2 regions of the Occultella kanbiaonis genome follow, and region 1 is predicted to be linked to the other one. Evidence: predicted binding sites of a transcription regulator. Region 1 holds the regulator's gene; the other holds the start of a gene.
What was found. The regulator HrcA, encoded in region 1, represses chaperone genes, less so after heat shock. The targets are predictions, from matches to a motif close to TTNGCACTCGNNNNNNNCGAGTGCNAA.

Region 1 (10,616 bases):
GGACGCCCACCCTGCTGCCCGCGGTCGACCTGACCAGGCTGCTGGACGCCGTCGGGCAGGCCTGGGGTCTGGCCGAGGACGCCGAGGTGACCACCGAGGCCAACCCGGACTCGGTCACGGCCGCGGACCTGGCGGAGCTGGCCGGGGCGGGGTTCACCCGGGTGTCCTTCGGGATGCAGTCCGCGGTGCCGTCCGTGCTGCGCACCCTCGAGCGCACCCACGACCCGCGGCGGATCCCGGACGTGGTCACCTGGGCGCGGGACGCCGGGCTGCGCGTCTCGCTCGACCTGATCTACGGCACGCCGGGGGAGACCCTCGACCACTGGCGCACCAGCCTTGACACGGTCCTGGCGCTCGAACCGGACCACGTCTCCGCGTACGCGCTGACCGTGGAGCCGGGCACGAAGATGGGCGCCCAGGTGCGCCGCGGGCTGCTGCCGATGCCGGATCCGGACGACGAGGCGACCAAGTACGAGATCGCCGCCGCAGCCCTCGCCGGCGCCGGCTACGACTGGTACGAGATCTCGAACTTCGCCCGCACCCCCGCCGACCGGTGCCGCCACAACATCGCCTACTGGCGCTCGCACGACTGGTGGGGCGTCGGACCCGGGGCGCACTCGCACATCGGCGGGCACCGGTGGTGGAACGTCAAGCACCCCCGCCCGTACGCGGAGCGGGTCGACGCCGGCCAGTTGCCCGTCGCCGAGAGCGAGACGCTCACCCTGGGCCAGCGTGAGGACGAGCGGGTCCTGCTCGGCGTGCGCCTGGCCGAAGGGCTCGACGTCGGCACAGACCTCCGGGGCAGGCTGCCGACCCTGGTCGAGGACGGCCTGATCGAGGCCGAACCCGCCGCCGCAGGGCTGGCCCTGCTGACGCTGCGTGGGCGCCTGCTCGCGGACACCGTGGTGCGTGCGCTGACCGGCTGAGCTCTGCGCGCATGTGACGAAATTCGGGAGAAACCGGGCACGCCTTGTGCACGAGCAGGCCAGGAGTCGCTACGGTTACGCCGTCATCCGTTTTTCTCATCCCAGGCAGGGAGAACCATGAGTCAGCTTCCCCCCGACCCGAACAACCCGAACGGGCAGGGCGGCGTGCCCCCCGTTCCGCCTCCTCCCGGTCAGGGTCAGCCCGGCCCGGGCTACGGCCAGGGTCAGCCTGGACCGAACCAGGGTCAGCCCGGCCAGCAGCCGCCGAACTACGGCCAGGGCCAGCCCGGTCAGAACCCGGCTCAGCCCCCCGGCGGGCAGCCGCCGAACTACGGCCAGGCACCGCAGCCCCCGGGTGCGTACCCGAGCCCGCAGCAGGGTGGCTTCCCGCAGGCCCCGCCCCCCGGACCGGACCAGTACGGCCAGTACGGCGCTCCCGGCGCCGGCTACGGCGGCCCGCCGCAGGGTCAGGCCTGGGGCGGCGACCCGTACGCCCAGCAGCTGCAGCAGCGTCCGTTCGCCGTCGGTGACGCGGTCGGCTACGCGTGGAAGACGGTGACTGGCAACCTCGGTGGCTGGGTGCTGCTCATGCTGATCCTGGTCGTCGGCTCGATCCTGCTGAGTCTGCTCAACCCGACCACCCGGGTGGTCACCGAGGGCGGGTTCGACTACTCGACGATGACCGGTGAGTTCACCGTGCTCGGACTGATCTCCGGGCTCTTGACCGCGCTCCTCGGTGCGTTCATCGGCGCGATGCTGTTCCAGGGCGCGTTGAAGGAGATCACGGGCCGCAAGCCCGCCGTCGGTGAGTTCTTCTCGGTGAACAACTTCGCGAACGTCGCGATCTTCGCCTTGGTCTGGGCGGTCGTCACCGGTGTGATCCAGGCACTGCTTCCGGCGCTGGGCATCCTGGTCGCCATCGCCTCGTTCCTGGTGGCGTTCACCTACGTGATCCTCATCGACCGCGGCATCGCCTGGATCGAGGGCATCAAGGGCTCGGTGCAGCTGATCACCCAGAACCTCGGCAGCAACCTGCTGCTGGCGCTGGCCATGATCGGCATCAACATCCTCGGCGCGATCCCGTGCTTGCTCGGCTGGTTCATCACGGTCCCGATGACGTATGTGGCGATCACCTACGCCTACAAGACGCAGAGCGGCCAGCCGGTCGCCCCCAAGTGACCCTGCCCTGACGAGCGTCGCCACGACAGAGCCGGAACGCTCCCAGGACACCGAGGGCCCGCGCATCACCCACGTGGTGCGCGGGCCCTCACGCATACCCCGGCGGGTCGCCGCGCCGCCGGTGACCCAGCACCCCGCGCCCGAGGAAGTCCGGTACCTCGTCCTTGCTCGGGCGCCAGGCACTGCCCGCGGGCGTGAGGGACTACCTCGGGCGGGTGGCCCCCTCGGTTGCTCAGGGGGCGGTCACGAAGTCCACGAGCTCCTCGACCCGGCCGAGCAGGCTCGGCTCGAGGTCGCGGTAGTCGCGCACCGTGCCGAGGATCCGCTTCCAGCCGCGGGCGACGTCCGCCTGGTCCTGCGCCGGCCAGCCGAGCGCGGCGAGGGTCCCGTACTTGATGTCGGTGCCCCGGGGAATGTGCGGCCACTCGTCCAGCCCGACGCGGGCCGGACGCACCGCCTGCCACACGTCGACGTACGGGTGGCCCACCACGAGCACGTGCTCGGCGCCGTGCGGGCGCACCGCCTCCGCCGCGATCCGGGACTCCTTGCTGCCGCGGACCAGGTGGTCCACGAGGACGCCGACGCGTCGTCCCGGCCCGGGCCCGAACTCGGCGAGCATCTCGACGAGGTGATCGACGCCGTCGAGCAGTTCGACGACCACGCCCTCCAGTCGCAGGTCCTCGCCCCACACCTTCTCGACCAGCTCGGCGTCGTGGCGGCCCTCCACCCAGATCCGGGACGCCCGGGCCACGCGGGCCCGGGCACCGGGAACGGCGAGGGACCCACTCGCGGTGCGCTGCGCCGTCGGCGGCGCCTGCGGCTTGCGGTAGGGGACCAGACGGATCGGCTTGCCGTCCACCCAGAACCCGGCCCCGAGGCTGAACGTGCGGGTGCGGCCCCGGTTGTCCTCGAGCACCACCACGTGGGTGCCGCCGCTCTTCTCGACCCGCGTCACGGCCCCGACCCAGCCGGTCTCGACGTCCTCGACCACGAGGCCGGGCTCGGCGGGGGTGTCGACGGTGCGGGGGGTGCGGCCGGCGTGCGGGTCGTTGGTCAGGACGTCTTGGCCATATCTGCCATACCGATCGGAACTCACCCGAGTGAGGTTACGCACGCGCCGCCGGGAGTTGTCGGACCGACGCGTAGAATTGGCACTCGTGGCACGCGAGTGCTGACGTCGGGGCCCAACGGCGCGCTGACGTAGGGTCGCGGACAATCGCGTGATCGGGAGGAGGACCCGGATGAGCTCGGAGCGGCAGCTGGATGTGCTGCGTGCGATCGTGCAGGACTTCGTGCGCAGCCGGGAGCCGGTCGGATCGCGCAACCTCGTGGAGCGCCACAACCTCGGCGTGTCCCCGGCAACGATCCGCAACGATATGGCCGCGCTGGAGGACAGCGGGTACATCGCGCAGCCGCACACGTCGGCGGGGCGGATCCCCACGGACAAGGGCTACCGGCTGTTCGTCGACCAGATCTCGGTGATGAAGCCGCTCTCTGCCGCGGAACGGCGCGCGATCACCGAGCTCCTCGAGGGCGCGGTGGACCTCGACGACGCCCTCGAGCGCACCGTGCGCCTGCTCGCCCAGCTCACCCAGCAGGTGGCCGTGGTGCAGTACCCGTCGCTGCGGCGCTCCACGCTGCGGCACGTGGAGCTCGTGCCGACCGGGCAGCGTCGCCTGATGGTCGTGATCATCACGGACAACGGCCGCGTCGAGCAGCGCACGGTCGAGTCGCTCACCGACCTGGACCCGACGTTCATCGCGGAGCTGCGCGCCCGCCTCAACGCCGCGGGCGCAGGGCGCCAGGCGGCCAGGCTGCCGAGGGTGCTCGGCGACCTGGCCGAGGTGTTCGGTCCCGAGGACCGTCCGCTCGTGGACGCCGTCACGAACGCGGTGGTCGAGGAGGTCTCCCAGGAGACCGAGGAGCGCATCGTGATGGCCGGGACCGCGAACCTGGCCCGGGCCGACCTGGACTTCACCCGCACCATCGGCCCCGTCCTGGAGGCCCTCGAGGAGCAGGTGGTGCTGCTCCGGCTGCTGTCCGAGATGGCCGAGGAGGACGGCGAGCGCCCGCTCTCGGTCCGGATCGGGCATGAGACACATCACGCCAACCTGGCCGAGACCTCCGTCATCACCAGCGGTTACGGTGGGGAGGGTCCCGACGCGATCGCGCAGATCGGGATCGTCGGCCCCACCCGGATGGACTACCCCACCACGATGGCCTCGGTGCGAGCCGTGGCCCGTTACCTCACCCGGCTGCTGTCCGGCTGATCTTCCGGTGGCCCCGTGCCGCCCTGCACGTCTCCGATCCCCAAGCGACGAAAGTGACCTGTGAGCGACTACTACGAGATCCTCGGCGTGTCCCGCGACGCGAGCACGGAGGAGATCAAGCGCGCGTACCGCAAGCTCGCCCGCCAGCATCACCCCGATGTGGCCGGCGTGGCGAGCGAGGAGAAGTTCAAGAACATCACTGCTGCCCACGACACGCTCTCCAACCCGGAGAAGCGCCGCGCGTATGACATGGGTGGCGGCATGCCCGGGATGGGCGGCGCCGGCGGGGCCGGGTTCGGCGGCTTCTCCGACATCTTCGAGACGTTCTTCCAGGCGGCGGCCGGCGGCACCGGTCAGCGCGGTCCGGCGCCCCGCTCGCGCCGCGGCCAGGACGCCCTGCTGCGGGTGAGCATCGACCTGTCCGAGGCGGCGTTCGGCGTGGCCCGGGACCTCGAGGTGGAGACCGCGGTCGTCTGCACCACCTGCCAGGGCACCTGCTGCCAGCCGGGCACCCACCCGAAGACCTGCGACACCTGCCAGGGCCGCGGCTCCGTGCAGCGGGTGGCGCGTTCCTTCCTCGGCCAGGTGATGACCACGGCCGCCTGCGCCGTCTGCGGGGGTTACGGCACGATCATCACCGACCCGTGCACCGAGTGCTCCGGCGAGGGCCGCGTCCGGACCCGCCGCACCGTGCGCGTGAACATCCCGGCCGGTGTGGACGAGGGCACCCGGATCAAGCTGAGCGGGCAGAGCGAGGTCGGCCCGGCCGGTGGTCCCCCCGGGGACCTGTACGTGGAGATCCGGGAGAAGCCACATCCCGTCTTCACCCGCCGCGGCGATGACATCCACTGCTCCACCGCGCTGCCCATGACGGCGGCCGCGCTGGGCACCATGCTCAACCTGGACACGCTCGACGGCCCGCAGGAGGTGGACATCCGTCCCGGCACCCAGCCGGAGGAGGTCGTCACCCTGCGCGGCCTCGGCGTCGGGCACCTGAACGGCAACGGCCGCGGCGATCTGCACGTGCACGTGGACGTGGAGGTCCCCACGAAGCTCGACGAGGCGCAGGAGCAGTTGCTGCGCCAGCTCGCGACGGCCCGGGGCGAGGAGCGCCCCGAGGCCCGGCTCGCCGCCGCGAACCCGGGCATGCTGCACCGACTGCGCGAGAAGTTCGGCGGCCGCTGAGGTGTCCGCGGCGGTGTTCCTGGCCCCGGCCGGTGAACTCGACGCGCTCACCCCGGGCGCCAGGTACACGCTCGTCGGCCCCGAGGCACGCCACGCCGCCACGGTCCGCCGGCTGCGCGCTGGGGAGGAGATCGACCTGGTCGACGGCCTGGGCGTGCGCGCCCGCGGCACCGTCACCGACCTCCGCGGCGGGTCGGACGCCGCGGTCGTGCTCGACGTGAGCGCCGTGGTCCGCGAGGACGAGCCGGTCCCGGCGATCGTGCTGGTGCAGGCGCTGGCCAAGGGCTCCCGGGACGAGCTCGCCATCGAGGCGGGCACCGAGGTGGGGCTCGACGGCGTGATCCCCTGGCAGTCGGAGCGATCCGTCTCGCAGTGGCGTGGGGACAAGGCGGCCAAGGGCCGCGCACGCTGGCAGCAGATCGTGCTCGCCGCCGCGAAGCAGTCCCGGCGGGCGCGGGTGCCCGTGGTGGTGGAGCTCGTCGTCGGCGCGGCGCTTGTGCGGCGGGTCGAGCAGGCGGTCGCCGACGGCGGCGCGGTGCTCGTCCTGCACGAGGGGGCCACCGTTCCTGTGGCCGGCGCGGCCGTCGGTGCGGATGCGCTCGAGGTGCTCCTCGTGGTGGGCCCGGAGGGCGGCCTCTCGGACGCCGAGATCGCGGCCCTCGAGGGGGCCGGTGCGCAGCCGGTCCGGCTCGGCCCGCACGTGCTGCGCACCTCCACGGCCGGGCCCATCGCGGTCGCGGTCCTGGCGCAGCGGCTCGGTCGCTGGGACGCGGCCGCGGACTGATCCCGCCGCCTCGACCGTGCCTGCTGCGAGAGTGCGGTTCTGCGGGCGATAGGGGCCGATTCGCCGCACGACCGCACCTTTGGCTGAGCCCTGCCTGCTGCGGGTGTGCGTTTCTGCGACGCACGGTGCCGATTCGCCGCACGAACGCACCCTCGGACTCAGTTCGGGAAGCCGGTGCCGCGCAGGTCACGATTCAGAGTCGCCCGCCGTGCACCGGCGAGCAGCAGTCCCGTGAGTCCGCCGGCGACGGCGAGCACGGCCAGGTCCACCGGGTCGAAGTTCGCACCGAGGAGCAGCCGGGCCGCCGGGAACGCTTCGGAGATCGCGCCCGGCAGCGGCGTCAGCTGCGCGACCTCCACCGCGCACACCGCGCCGGTGCCAGCGGCCGCGACGGCCCAGGCCGGGCAGCGTGGCCGCACGAGGGTGACGGCGAGCACGGCGGCGACGGCGTAGGCCGCCGTGCCCGCGACGTCCGCGCCCGGCAGGTGTCGCACGAGCTGCAGGGCGAGCCCCGCGGCGATCACGGCGACGAGCCCCACCGCTACGGCCGCCCGCCGCCGCGGCGCTCGCACGGGGGACTCGGGTGGGTGTTCCATGGGCACGATCGAACCCCAGGTGCCCCGCCCTGGTGCGGCCGCCGGGCGAACTTCACCAGATCCGCCCAGCACCGGACCATCACCCGCGTCGGCCGTGCACCTTCCGGCCCGCTGCCTCGGCGGTGGGACGGACGTGGGCAGAACTCACCTGCCGAGTGTCGGCCGGGTCGGCCCGATTGCGGCATCATCGCTTCGGTGAGCAACCCACCCGTTGTCCTGATCATCGTCCTCGCCGTGCTCGTCGTCGGGGGCGGCATCGGCATCTTCTTCTGGCGCCGCCGGGTGGGCTACATCAAGTCGCTCACCGACCGCGGCTGGGTGTTCGACTCCACGCCGGCGCTCGCGATCGCCGCCGGGCTGACGGTGCCCCCGTTCGGGCTCGGGTTCGACCGGAGCACCGACGAGCACATCTCCGGGGCGCGCGAAGGGGTCCCGTTCCAGGTGTTCGAGTACAAGTGCCGGGTCGGCAGGTTCCGCGTCGCGGCGATGCGCCTGCAACTGCCGCTGCCGGAACTGTTCCTGACCACCGTCGGAGCCCGCCCCGGCACCCAGGCTGCCCAGCAGCCGTCGACCGGACAGTGGCACGTGCTCAGCGACGACGCCGAGTTCGCCCGGGCGGTCCAGGCCGGCGCCGGGGCGGCGGTGACCGCGTTCGCGCAGGCCAACGCCGGCATCGACCTCTCCATCGACGGTGATCAGCTCGTGGTGCTCGGTGCGCCGAAGGAGGCCGCGGAGCTCGACCGGTTCCTCGACGCCATGGTGGCCATCGCACGCTCTCTCGACCCCCGCGCACTCGACGCGTTCCGCCGCCCGGCACCGGAGCAGTGGGTCGGCTTCTACCGGCGGCCGCACTGGCAGTTCCGCGACAGGGACGACCGCTTGATGAACGTCGTCGACGTGACCCGCGGCGGTCAGAACCACCGGATCGTCAACGTGGTGAGCTGCGAGGTCGGCCCGCTGCCGTTCGTCGCCTTCAAGCACCACTGGCAGACCACCCGGACCGTGACCAGCACGGACTCCAACGGCAACACGACCACGCGCACCGAGACCGACAACCACGAGGAATCCATCTTCGACATGAGCCTCGGTGTCCCCACTCCGTACCTGGAGGTGACCGGCAACCGTGCCCTGGGCAAGTGGTTCGGGCGCGGGGACCGGGTGGAGTCCGAACTGGCCGCGTTCAACGAGCGCTTCGACGTGCGCTCGGACGTGCCGAAGTTCGCCTCCGACGTGATCCACCCCCGTCAGATCGAGTACCTCATGCAGGTCCAGCCGGTCCCGTTCTCGATGGGGGGCGGGCGGATCCGCGTAGCGGTCCCGCAACACGACCTGGCCGTGATCGACCAGACCGTCGCGTTCATGTACGGGTTCCTCTCGCGGATCCCCGAGTTCGTCTGGCAGGACCTCGGCGCGGCCGTGCCCGACTTCGACGGAGACGGGCGCCCCGGCCCGACGACCTACTCCAGCGCCACCTGAGTCAGAGCAGCTCGAGCAGCGCGTGCGCAGCGTTGTGCCCGCCGATCCCGCTGACCGCGCCGCCCCGCACGGCGCCGCTGCCCGCGATCAGGACCCTCGTGTGGTCCGTCGCCACGCCCCACCGGTGCGCCGGCGAGCCCGGCTCGCCCGCTCGGCCCGGTTCGAGCCAGGGCCAGCTCAGATCCCCGTGGAAGATGTTCCCGCCGGGCATGCCCAGTTCCGCCTCGATCTGCCCGGGGCCACGGAGCTCCACGCACTCACGGCCGGCGGAGTCGCGCAGCAGCAGCGGCTCCAGGGGTTCGGCAAGGTGCGGGGTGATGCTGCCGAGGAACCGGCGCCAGGCTCGTTCGCGCAGCTCCTCGTCCGCGAGTCCCTCCTCGAGCTGATGCAGCCCGAAGTAGGTGAGCGTGTGCGCGCCGGATGCGGCCAGCTCGGCACCGAGGATCGAGGGGTCGGTCAGGGTGTGGCAGTAGATCTCGCCCGGGCACGGGGTGCCGTCATCGCCGACGGCGGCGCGTGCGTCCGCGGCCATCGCCGCGTGGGCGGACTCCAGCTCGGTCATCGACTCGGCCAGGTGCAGCGTGCCGGCGAAGGCGACCTCCGGGTCGATGCCCGACCGCAGCCGCGGCAGCCGGGAGAGCACCAGGTTGATCTTCACCTGCGCCCCCTGCGGGCGCGGTCCGGGCTCGTCGCCGAGCAGACCGGCGAGCGTGTACGGGGCGACCCCGCCGAGCACCCAGTCCACCTCGAGAACCCCCGCGTCCGACGTCACCCGGGCTCCGCCGTCGTCGGCCTCGACGGACCGGACCGACGCCCCGGTGACGATCGTTGCCCCGGCGGCCCGTGCGACGCGCTCCAGCTCGCCGGTGACGGCGCCCATGCCGCCCACCGGCACCCGCCACTCACCGCCGATCACGTGATAGAGCCAGCACCGGTTCTGCGGCAGCGAGGGCGAGTGCAGCGAGGCGAACGTCCCGATCAGCGCGTCGGTCGCGACCACGCCGCGGACCAGATCGTCGGTGAACCGTCGCTCCAGGGTTGACCCGATCGGCGCCTGGGTCAGGTCCGACCACCACTGCGGCCCGATCGACGCCCGGACGTGGTCCGCCGTCGGCAGCGGTTGCAGGAGCGTCGGCGCCAGCGCCGCGGCCAGATCGTCGGCGCCGGCGTAGAACGCCCGCCATGCGTCGTACTCGGCGTCGGAGCCTGTCCGGGCCCGGAACGAGGCGGCGGTGGCCACGCCGGGGTGCGTCTCGACGAGCAGTCCACCGGAGCCGTCCGCGGTCGCGTACGGGGTGTACGACGCCGTCGGGCGCGACCGCAGGTCGAGGTCCAGTCCGAGGTCACCTGCCAGGGCCGGCGGCAGCAGGCTGACCAGGTAGGAGAACCGGGACAGCCGGGCGTCCACGCCCGGGAACGGGCGGGCACTGACCGCGGCCCCGCCGACGTGGTCGCTGCGCTCGAGGATGGTGACCTCGACACCCTCGCGGGCCAGGTATGCGGCCGCCACCAGGGCGTTGTGGCCGCCGCCGACGATCGCCACCCGGGTTGCCATGACGGCAGCCTAGTGCGGCGCCGGACGGCACGGATCCGAAGCGAGCGACGGCTGTTCCGGGCTACTCGGGCCGGCCGTTCCTGCGCCACTCGTACGGCGTCGTCGTGGACACCTTCACGAGGCCGGCCCGTTCCAGGATCGGCCGCGAGAACTCCGTGGAGTCGCTGTGGGCCAGCCGCTTGCCGCGGCTGAGCGCCGAGCGCGCCCGTGCGGCCGTGAGGGCTCGGTAGATCCCACGGCCCCGCCACCGGGGCCGGGTCGCGCCACCCCAGATACCCGCGAACTCGGTGTCCGCCACGGGCTCGAGCCGTCCGGCGCTGACGATCACGCCGTCGACCTCGGCCACCCAGAGCTCCATGCCGTCGTCGAGGGCGAGGCGGCGCAGAATGGCGACGGCGTTCTTGTCCGACGGCGGGTCGCCGAAGACCTCGTTCTGCATGGCGCACATGGCGCGGACGTCCGCCTCGGCGCTCACCCGGCGCAGCGTGACCCCGGCCGGAAGCGGCACGTCGGCGACCAGGTCGCGCAGTTCGCCGAGCATGATCGACTCCGGGTCGCCGGGAACGAACCCGTGCCCGACCAGCGCCTCGTGCAGTCCGGGCGCGTGGTCGTGGCCCCGGGTCTTCCACTCGACCCGGGTGATCG
Region 2 (10,616 bases), 2.4 Mb from region 1:
ACTGCTGTCTGCAGGTGACGGGCGAACGTTCGAAGGCTCGTCTCGTAGCGCTGCACGACGTAGGCGTGCGCGCGGTGCTCGGGATTCGATGCCTCGGCGGTGATCGTGGTGAAGAGCTCGAGCAGACCACGGTTGCGGCGGTGCCCTGCCATGATGTCGGGCAAACGGCGCAGGTAGGCGAGTCCACTGAGGTCGGCCAGGTCATGCTCGGCCGACTGCCGCTCCCACTCCTGGAGCACCGCGATCAGCAGCCCCTCCTTCGTGCCGAAATGGCGAATGAGTGTCGCGTGCGAGACGTCGGCGCGCTCGGCGAGCGTGCGCAGCGAGCTGCCTGCGAAACCGCGCTGCCCGAACACCTCGATCGCGATCGCGACGAGCTGTGCCCGGCGTTCGATCCCGGTGCGATACGGCCCGCGAGTCGCTGGGCGAGGGGTCTCGATCATCAGTGCCTCCTTCTCATTGCCCAACTGTAACCGATCGGTTAGCATTCCCGACGACGATCAAGCGGACCGGCGACAGCCTTGACGAGGCCGGCCCAAGGCGGAGCGAGGAGGCGACGATGGAACGGTCGGTGCTGGGGACGTCGGGCATCCGGGTGTCGAGGATCTGCCTGGGCAGCGCGACCTTCGGGGTCGCTCCCGACGCAACCTCTGCCGGTGCGATGGTCGGTGCTGCCTTGGACCTGGGCATCGACTTCTTTGACACGGCCGACGTCTATGGCTCGACGCCGACGTTCGACCGACCGGGGGTGCCACCGGCGGGGGAGCGGGCATCGGCCGAAGAGATCCTGGGGCGTGCGCTCGTCGGTCATCGCGATGAAGTGGTGCTCGCCAGCAAGTCCGGTGAGCGGCGCTTCGACGCAACCGCTGGATTGTCACGTCGATACATCGCCCAGCAGGTCGAGCAGAGCCTGCGTCGTCTGCAGACCGATCGCATCGACCTCTATTACGCGCACTTCCCGGACCCGAGTACGCCGCTGGAGGAGACGCTGGCCGCCTACGACACGCTGATCCAGCAAGGCAAGATCCGCTCGGTCGCGCTGTCGAACCACGCGGCGTGGCAGGTCACGCAGGCGCTCTGGATCGCCGACGACCGTCGGCTCGCCTCCGCTCCCGTTGCCGCGCAGGTGCAGTACAGCCTGCTGCACCGCAAAGCCGAGTGCGAGTTGACGAGCGCCTGCCAGAAGTTCGGGCTATCCATCGTCCCCTTCGCGCCGCTCCACGGCGGTCTCCTCGCCAGTCTGGCCGTGCTCGAGCGGCCCGTGGCGGGTGACGAACGCTACGGCGGGTCGCGGTTCGACGACCGAGAGGTCGCCGTCGCTCGCGCGCTCGCCGTCCTCGCCGACGACTGGGGCATGCAGATGCAGCACCTCTCGCTCGCCTGGCTGCTGGCGCAAACGACGGTGGCCTCGGTGATCGTCGGCGCCGAGACACCTGAGGAGCTGCAGGCAAACGCGTCAGCGACCGATATCAATCTCACAGCCGAGCAGGTCGCGCACCTCTCAGCCATGACCGCCGATCTCGCAGACTGAGACCGGAGGAGCGTGATGAAGCCCGCACCGGCCACCTGTTAGGTCTCAGGCTTCGGTGACGGTGGTGCCTCAGGACCATCGCCACCACCATCTGGTGCGCGGCTATGGCGACCAGTGGACGGGCCCCGCAACTATCGGCGGCTGGGCGGGCCAGGCGATCCTGCTGACGGCTGGCAGCGCGCGCCGCGAGAGCAACTTGGCCTCACGGTCGTAGTCGGTGCGACGTGCAGGATCGCCGAGAACCGCGTAGGCGCGGAACACCTCTTGCAACGCCGCATCGGAACGCTCCCCCTGGGAGGCGCCACCATCGGAGCGAGTGTCGGGGTGATGCAGCCGAAGCAGCGCACGATAGGCGCGGCCGATCTCAGCCTGGGTCGCTTGCGGGGGAAGGCCCAGGACGGCGTAGTGGTTGGGTTCGTTCATAGGTCGTGGGGTCGCAAACGGGGATTTCGGATCCGTACCGAGAGTCGTGGTCCCGGCCGTTGGCCGGGACCACGTGTATGAGGATGGCTGCCGGCGGCCCGCGATTTCGCCTCCTTCACTGTGTTCCATGCGGTCGAGGTTCCATGTGGTCGAGCGGGTGTGGTGCCCGGGGGCGAGCGTTGCCGAGCCGAGCCGCCAACGCCGGGCTGCCCAAAGGGCGGCAGCCCAGCCCGGGTGAGATCGGACCAGGACCTGTCGGGCCACCGGTCCGCGACGGCGGCGGTCACAAAGTTCGAGGGCGGACCGGCCCACGAGGCTTCGATGATCGCCTCGAACTCCGCACGCACCAGTTGCTCGTCGCAGAGCACCAGAGCCAGAAACTGCTCATCGGTGCCCGGCGCGGGTTGGCCACCTCTTCTTCGCACGACGGACTCCGCCGACTCAGGAGGTGATGACCTGCCGGTCCTGATCCTTGCTCGCGATCTCGATCTTGCGGGGCTTGGCTTGCTCGGCCACCGGGATCCGCAGGGTCAGCACACCGGCGTCATAGGCAGCATCGATGCTCTCGGTGTCGAGGTTGTCCCCCAGCACCAACTGACGGCTGAACGTGCCCCGGGCCCGTTCGGCAGCGATCATGTCCTCGGTGTTCTCCCGCACCGGCCGTTGAGCGCTGACTGTGACCACGTTGCGTTCGACATCCAGCTCGATCGCGTCAGCGCTCAGTCCTGGAAGGTCGAACTCAACCACGAAGGTGTCGCCCTCGCGCCAGGCATCCATCGGCATCGCCGTGGGAGCCAGGGTGCCGTCGCCGCGGAACAGGTGCTGTGTCAGCCGGTCCAGGTCCCGGAACGGATCGGTGCGCATCAACAGTTGAGCCATTTCCAATCACTCCTTCTTGTGGATCGGTTCGCCACAGACCTCCTGTGGCAGTGGTAGATTTTGTATAGCACCGGCGGCATACTAGTGCAAGAGGTCAATCGAAGAAGGTTGCTCGTTCCTGACGGCTCGGTCCACGTCGCCCGCACGCGGCCATGGCTCAGCGTCAGTCAGTGCCAACCCGACGAGAGGAGGTCGGCCCCGTGATCGTGACAAGGTTCTCGGCCGGCTGCGGCATCCGACAGGTTCACGAGTGCGATGCGCGTGGCAGCCGCCACTACGTCCGCGGGGTCTGCAGTCGGGGCCGGCGATGAGGCCGTTGGACCCCGCGAGGGGCGTCTACGGGATATCCGTGGCCGCCGACCTAGTGGGTATGAGTGTCCAGCGGCTGCGCTGGTACGAGTCACAGGAACTGCTCGACCCCGAGCGAACCGCGGGTGGCACACGCCGCTACAGCGAGGACGACCTGTACCGGTTGCGGCGAATCGACCAGTTGCTCGAGGCCGGACTGAACCTCGCCGGAATCGCCATGGTGCTGCACCTGCAGGACGAGAACCAGGACCTTCACCATCAACTGCGCCAACAGGAACGCGAGGACCGGGAGTCCACCGATGAGAACGGGAGGAAGCGGGGATGACCACACCATGGACGGACGTGCCTTCAGCAGACTCGTTCGACGAGGCCCCGGAGGCCGACGTGGGCGGAGGGGCCCGCCCCGCGGTCACTGTTGACATCCAGGACGGCTCCGCCAAGTCGATCGGGTCCACCACCCAGGCCGACCCGCTGGTCGTCCGGGGCCAGGTGGCTCTGCCCATATTGAGCGTGCGGGAGTTGATCGCGCAGCTCGCCCGGACGGAGGACCAGATCCGCCTGACCGGTCGGTTCGACGCCGGCAGCGCCTCCAGCCCTGACGACCTGCGCCAGTTGCTGCGCCAACAGGACCAGCTCATCGCTGAGTTGCGCCGCCGACGGGCGCCCTGCCCCCGCGAGGACTCGCCGGTCGAGGACACCTGAGCCCGGGGTATCGATCGTCGGCGGTGGCGTCCAGAAGGCTCAGCTGCTGCGACGTCCCCAGTGCCCCGAGCCAGTGCGGTTGCTACGCGTCGCGGCGACGCAGCGGCGGCGACGAGCGGGACGACGGCGTAACCCGCGACCACGAGTACGCCCTGCCACGGCTCGAGCGTGTGGTTGCTGCCGAGCGCCCCGCTGGTCGCGAGGAACGAGGTCGCCGCCGGCATCGGGAGGGGATCGATCAGACTCTGGACCCAGTCAATCGGATCAACTGCAGGTGGTCCGGCAGGAGCAGCAACACGGCCAGGGACACCGTCACGGCGCCTGCGGTCGAGCGCAGCAGCGTACCCACGCCGAGGGGCGAACAGAGCGGCCGCGATGAGGCAGAACGTGGTCCCTCCGAACACCCGCCAGGTCTGGGCGCCGTAGTTCATCACGAGTACGGGACAGCCGATGTCATGAGGCTCGATCAGGTGCCCCGCTCATCGCTGGCACCGGCGTCGCCGTGCTCTGGTCGCGTGTACTGCGCTGGGTGGTGCTCATGGCGTACCTCTCGTGACGTAGTGACGCGAAGCCGCCTTCTCGGTCGTGGTGACAGCCCACGCCTTCGCGCTGCTGGACAGCTACATCAACGGGTTCGCACTCTCGGAGACCTCGCTGCCCATCACCGGGCCGGAAGCCGTCACCGAGGTCGCGGACTCGATGATGCACCTGTTCGAGCCGGCGGCCCATCCGCACCTGCTCGAGTTCACGACCGAACACGTCCTGGCGCCCGGATACGCCTACGGCGCGGAGTTCGAGTACGGGCTCGACCTGCTCCTCGACGGCCTCCAGCGGGCGATCGGTGACCACGGCACCGGAGCGGGCGGCTCAGGACCCCGCCGTTGAGACCCGCCCCGGACGGGGCCGCAGCCGGCCTCAGTCCAGGCAGAACTCGTTGCCCTCGGGGTCGGCCATCACGATGAACCCGATGCTGGTCGGCGGTTCGGGCTCGAACCGCTTCAGGCGGGTGCCGCCGAGGCCGACGAGACGCGAACACTCGACCTCGAGCGCGGCCATGCGCTCGTCGCCGCGCAGGTCGGAAGCGGTCCGGACGTCGAGGTGGACTCGGTTCTTGGCGACCTTGTCCTCGGGCACCCGCTGGAAGAACAGGCGCGGACCGACGCCCTCCGGATCCTCGAGGGCGGAGGCCGAGTTGCGCTCATCCTCGGGCACACCGGCCTTCTCCAGGAAGTCGTCCCAGGCGGCGAGCGGGTCCGCGCCCGGCGCCAGGTCCACTCCTGGCGGGCCGGGGTGGACGTAGCCGAGCACGTCACGCCAGAACGTCGAGAGGGCGTCGGGGTCGTGGGCGTCGAATGTGATCTGGATCGTGCGGCTCATGAGGTCTCCGTTCGGTTCGGGACGTTCAGGGTCCCACCCTGTCGGGAGTCGCGGACAGATCCGGTCCGCTATCGGCCGAGGACCTCCGGTAGCTCCGGATCGACCCGGAGTGCATCGAGGAGGGCCTCGACCGTGCGCCGGCGGTAGTCGACGCCGTCGGCGTCCTTGTGGTGCCTGTCGAAGTAGTCCCGGCTGCCCATGTGGCGCATCGGCCCGATACAACGCACCGTGATCCGCCCGTCGCGCTCCGCGCGAGCCCACGGCGAGATCCGGGCCGTCGGCCACCGCCCCGGGAACACCACCTGCCCGAGTGACTGGATCCGGTCCTTGGAGCCGTACACGTGCCACAGGTGCTCGACCCGGTCCAGGGCCGGGTCCGCGGCGAGGACCCCGCCGATGGAGAACACCGAGACCGGCACGTCGAGCGCGGCCAGGAACCAGCTCGCGCCGAGTGCGATCTGGCCGCCACCGCTGTACCCGACCACGGTCACCGGCGGCCGGACGTCCCAGTCGTAGCCGTGCCGCGTCAGCGACTCCGCGATCTCCTGTGCTACCGCGAGACTGAACGTCGGACCGTAGCGTGGGTCGGCGGAGACCAGCACCCGTAGCGCGTTGCGCAGGTTGATCAGCTTGGAGGCCGTGTTCGCGACCGGAACCCGCTGGAGGCGTTGCAACCGCCTCCAGAACCAGTTCGTCCACCGCTGCGTCAGGCCCCGGTTCTCGACGGCGTAGGGAAACACGTCCGCAGTGACGACGGCGTCCGGCAGCTCCTGCGACAGCGTCGCCAGCACCGCCTGCTCGCGTCGGGAGTCGGTGGTGCCGTCCACAGCCCCGATCCCGGACAGGTACACCACGAAGAGGCAAGCATCCCGCCGGACCGCAGGAACGCCGTCGCCAGTCTCCGGTCGGGCGAGCCCGTCGAGAACCGGTGCCTCCTTGCGCCGTGACCACCACCGCAGCGATTCCAGCGGGGCGAGCAGCGCGAAGGTCAGCGCAAGTGCCACGAGCCCCAGGAACAGCACCTCGATCATGCGTGGTGCTCCCGATGCTCGAGAGGCACGAACGGGGCGCCGGAGAGGATGTCGGACGAGGTCAGGATCGTCTCGTGGCCGGTCACGAGCGTCCAGCCGCGGGAGGTCACGCGCGCGAGCGGTCCGGCGAGGACGACCGAGACCAGGTGGGCGCCGGCCCACGCGACACCGGAGATGGCGAGCGCCGGGAGCAGGCCGACGCCGAGCACCGGTGCCAGCAGGACCGCGAGTGCGACCGCCGACCACACCTCCAGGACCCGGCCGAACAGCAGGCCGAGGTAGGGGATGAACACCAGGAACGCCAGCACGTGCGGCGCGATGGCGAACAGGTAGGCGGCGGTGATCATCTCGCCGTCGACGTTGCCGCGCGTGACGAGCCACGCGACCAGGGCGATCGCGACGCCGGTGAGGCCACGCAGGAGCACGGTGTAGACGGCTCCGAGCGCGATCGCGGCCACCATGCGCAGGCGCCGGACCCGGTTGATCACGAACACGACGGCATGCCCGAGCATGGTCGACAGGCCGGCCAGCACGGCGATGCCGATGCCGAGGGACAGTGCGTGACCGGGCGAGTCGAGCAGCACCGGCGGCACCCGGAAGGACAGCACGTCGCCCACGGCGGCGAACACCTGGGCGAACCACTCCACGACAGACATCGGGACACCATCATCCACGGTCCGAGCGCGGGCAGGGGTCCGCGGGTCGTATCGGCCCCGACGGTCGACGCCCGGGTGTGACCGCCGACACGGTGATCCAGCGCACGATCTAGAGACTTTGCCGGCGGTTCGGAGTAGACCAGAGGAAGAGGCAGGCCCTCCGAGCGGAACGAGGAGACGATGGCACACCCACGAGTGGTCGTGGTCGGCGGCGGGTACGGCGGGGTCGCCGTGGCACAGCAGCTCGATGCGGTCGCGGACGTGATCCTGGTGGAGTCCAAGGACGCGTTCGTGCACGCGGTCGGCACCCTCCGAGCTGTCGCCGACCCGGCCTTCGAGGACCGTGTGTTCCTGCCCTACGACCGGCTGCTCACCCGGGGCCGGGTGATCCATGACACGGCCCGCGCCGTCACGCCCACCCGGGTCAGCTTCAGTCGGACCGAGTTCGTCGACGCCGACTACCTCGTCCTCGCCACCGGCACCGGGTACCCGTTCCCCGCGAAGTTCCTGGAGTCCGAGGAACGGGTGGTGCGCTCGCGGATGGCGCGGCTGCGCGACGCGCTCGGGCGGGCGCGCCGGGTGCTGCTCGTCGGTGCCGGTCCCGTCGGAGTGGAGCTCGCCGGCGAACTCACCAGCGCCTTCCCGGACCTGGGCGTCACCCTCGTGGACCAGGCCGATGACATCCTGACCACCATCGACGTCATCGGTCAGGTGCGCGACTCGATCCGGGCGCAGCTGGTCCAGCGGGGCGTCGACCTCGTCCTCGGTGCACCGCTCGGCTTCCTGCCTCCGATGGACGTCGGCCGCCTGCACGACTTCACCGTCCGCACCGACGCCGGTGTGGAGATCAACGCCCAGGTCTGGTTCCGCTGCTACGGCAACCGGGCCGTGACCGACTACCTGGCCGGTGGCCTGCTCGACGCGCGCCGCCCCGACGGGACGCTCCGGGTCACCGAGCACCTGAACGTCGCCGGGCACGAGCACGTGTTCGCCGTCGGGGACATCGCGGACCTGCCCGAGACGAAGCGCGCCGACGCCGCTCGCGCCCACGGCCGGGTGGTCGCCACGAACATCGCGGACCTGATCGCCGGCCGCGCGCCGTCGACCGTGTACGAGCCGCCGCCCGAGCGCATCGTGCTCCCGCTGGGGCCCGACGGCGGTGCCTCCCAACTGCTCGACGGGTCCGGTGTGCCGCGCTTCCACGGGCCCGAGGAGACCAGCCGGATGAAGGGTGTGGACCTGTTCGCCGACCTCATGGCCGAGCAGTTCCACCGCTTCGACGACGTCACCGAGCATTCCCGCAGCGAGGACACCTCGCTGGAGTACACCGGCTGACGCACCTGGGCGCCCGCGCGGGGTGAGCACTACGCTCGGCGACATGGCAGCCAAGGCCGACGACACCGCCGTCGAACTCGACGTCGGCGGACGCACCGTGCGGATCAGCCACCCCGAGCGGGTCATGTTCGCCGCACGCGGGGAGACGAAACTCGACCTCGCGAACTACTACCTCGCCGTCGGCGACGGCATCGTGCGCGCCCTGCGCGAGCGACCGTGCATGCTGCACCGGTTCCCCGACGGCGTCGCAGGTGCGAAGGTGCACCAGAAGCGGCTGCCGCGGGGCGCACCGGACTGGGTCGAGACCGTCGAGCTGCACTTCCCCCGGTACAACCGGACCGCCGACGAGCTCTGCGTGACCGAGCTCGCGAGCGTGATCTGGGCCGTGCAGATGTCCACCGTCGAGTTCCACCCCTGGAACTCCCGGCGCGCGGACACCGAGAAGCCCGACGAGTGGCGCATCGACCTCGACCCGATGCCGGACTGCCCGTTCGACCGGGTCCGGCAGGTGGCGCACGTCGCCCACGAGGTCCTCGATGACCTCGGCATCACCGGCTACCCGAAGACCTCCGGCGGATCCGGCCTGCACATCTACGTCCGGATCGAGCCGGACTGGGGCTTCGACGACGTGCGCCGGGCCGCGCTCGCGTTCGCGCGGGAGGTCGAGCGCCGCGCGCCGAAGGACGTCACCACCACCTGGTGGCGCAAGGACCGGGACCCGGCCGCGGTGTTCGTCGACTACAACCAGAACGCCCGCGACCACACCATCGCCAGCGCCTACTCGGTGCGCGGCAAGGACGAGGGCACGGTGTCCACGCCGATCCGGTGGGACGAGATCGACGGCGTGGACCCGACCGGGTTCACGATCGCGACCGTCCCGGCCCGGTTCGCCAAGCTCGGGGACCTGCACGCCGACATCGACTCGAAGGCGCATCGTCTGGACGAGCTGCTCGAGTGGGCGGACTCCGACGAGCGCGACGAGCCGGATCCGGGCGGCGACGACTGAACTGCCGCGCCCGCGCTCTCAGGCGGGGCGGGGGCACGCGAAACCAGGTCGAAACGGTCCCGGGCTACCCTTGCCTCTCGTGTCACCGAACTCCACCTGCCCCGTCCGACCCACGCTCGAGCAACTCGTATGAGGGTCCTGCGCCAGTGGGTGGACCCGTTCGTCGTCGGGATCCTGATCGCCCTGGTCCTCGGGCTGGTGCTGCCGGTACCGGACGCGCTGCGCGGGGCGATCGAGGGTGTCGGGGACGTCGCCGTCTTCCTGCTGTTCCTCGTCTACGGGGCGCGGCTGTCCACCCGCGAGGTCCTCGGCGGACTGAAGAACGTGCGCCTGCAGGGCAGCATCCTCGGATCGACCTACCTGCTGTTCCCGTTGCTCGGGCTGGGCGTGTCCTGGGTGGCTGCGCCGATCATCGGCGACGCGCTCGCGGCCGGGGTGCTGTTCCTGTCCCTGCTGCCGTCCACGGTGCAGTCATCGGTCGCATTCGTGTCGGTGGCGCGGGGGAACGTGGCAGGGGCGATCTGCGCCGCGACGATCTCGAACCTGCTCGGCATGGTGCTGACCCCGCTGCTCGTGCTCGCTCTGATGGGGGCGTCGGGCGCCGGCGGGCTCGGCGGACTGCGATCGGTGCTGCTGCAGCTGCTGCTGCCGTTCGTCGTCGGTCAGCTCCTGCAGCCCTTGGTCGGGACCTGGCTTCGCGCGCACAAGTGGCTGACCACCCTGCTCGACCGGAGCACGATCATCCTGATCGTGTTCGGGGCGGTCGCCTCCGCCACCGCCGACGGGGTCTGGTCCTCGGTCTCCTGGGTGATGATCGTGGCACTGCTGGTGATCAGCGCCGTGGTGCTCGCGATCATGCTCGCCGCGACCTGGTGGGGTGGACGCGGCATCCGGCTCAACCGGGCCGACCGGATCGCGCTGCTGATGTGCGGGTCCAAGAAGTCCCTGGCGACCGGCCTGCCGATGGCCGTGGTGCTGTTCCCGGCGGCTACCGCGGCGACGATCGCCGTGCCGCTGATCATCTTCCACCAGCTGCAACTGGTCGTGTGCGCGGCCCTGGCCCGACGGCTCGCCCGCGACTCGGAGGACCCCGGCGTCGTGGCGGCCCAGGGGTAGCGCCTACACCTGCAGCGTGACCCGGTGGGCCGCGAAGGCGAGCGCGGCCAGCAGCACCACACCGCCGATCAGGGCACCGAACCCTCGGTGGCGAGCCTTGACCGCCAGGATGGTCACCGTCGCGTACGTCGCGATCAGGATGGCGGACCACAGCGCGGCCACCGGCACCCGGGCCGGACTGCAGCCGGCCGGCGCCGGGTGGACCGCCGGGCAGACCGCCTGGGCCGCGGCGGGGATCGCCAGGAGCCACG

Region 2: GKS42_RS04180 (Hsp20/alpha crystallin family protein) is a predicted target of HrcA. The motif match lies at 2,898-2,924, and genes of this name have one in related genera.

Annotation. Positions count from the first base shown of each region.
Region 1 covers NZ_CP046175.1:3,407,524-3,418,139, reverse strand. Annotated here, with positions in the region: gene hemW (radical SAM family heme chaperone HemW) at 1-926, shown strand, start outside; gene GKS42_RS15745 (hypothetical protein) at 1,044-2,105, shown strand; gene GKS42_RS15740 (DUF3097 domain-containing protein) at 2,338-3,201, opposite strand; gene hrcA (heat-inducible transcriptional repressor HrcA) at 3,347-4,375, shown strand; gene dnaJ (molecular chaperone DnaJ) at 4,436-5,560, shown strand; gene GKS42_RS15725 (16S rRNA (uracil(1498)-N(3))-methyltransferase) at 5,574-6,344, shown strand; gene GKS42_RS15720 (DUF2809 domain-containing protein) at 6,503-6,940, opposite strand; gene GKS42_RS15715 (hypothetical protein) at 7,136-8,416, shown strand; gene GKS42_RS15710 (phytoene desaturase family protein) at 8,418-9,971, opposite strand; gene GKS42_RS15705 (GNAT family N-acetyltransferase) at 10,033-10,616, opposite strand, start outside.
Region 2 covers NZ_CP046175.1:981,559-992,174, forward strand. Annotated here, with positions in the region: gene GKS42_RS04165 (TetR/AcrR family transcriptional regulator) at 1-443, opposite strand, end outside; gene GKS42_RS04170 (aldo/keto reductase) at 560-1,531, shown strand; gene GKS42_RS04175 (J domain-containing protein) at 1,634-1,954, opposite strand; gene GKS42_RS04180 (Hsp20/alpha crystallin family protein) at 2,396-2,824, opposite strand; gene GKS42_RS04185 (MerR family transcriptional regulator) at 3,141-3,467, shown strand; gene GKS42_RS04190 (hypothetical protein) at 3,464-3,844, shown strand; gene GKS42_RS04195 (TetR/AcrR family transcriptional regulator C-terminal domain-containing protein) at 4,430-4,729, shown strand; gene GKS42_RS04200 (VOC family protein) at 4,760-5,221, opposite strand; gene GKS42_RS04205 (hypothetical protein) at 5,290-6,252, opposite strand; gene GKS42_RS04210 (hypothetical protein) at 6,249-6,908, opposite strand; gene GKS42_RS04215 (FAD-dependent oxidoreductase) at 7,089-8,243, shown strand; gene ligD (non-homologous end-joining DNA ligase) at 8,287-9,249, shown strand; gene GKS42_RS04225 (bile acid:sodium symporter family protein) at 9,379-10,365, shown strand; gene GKS42_RS04230 (hypothetical protein) at 10,369-10,616, opposite strand, start outside.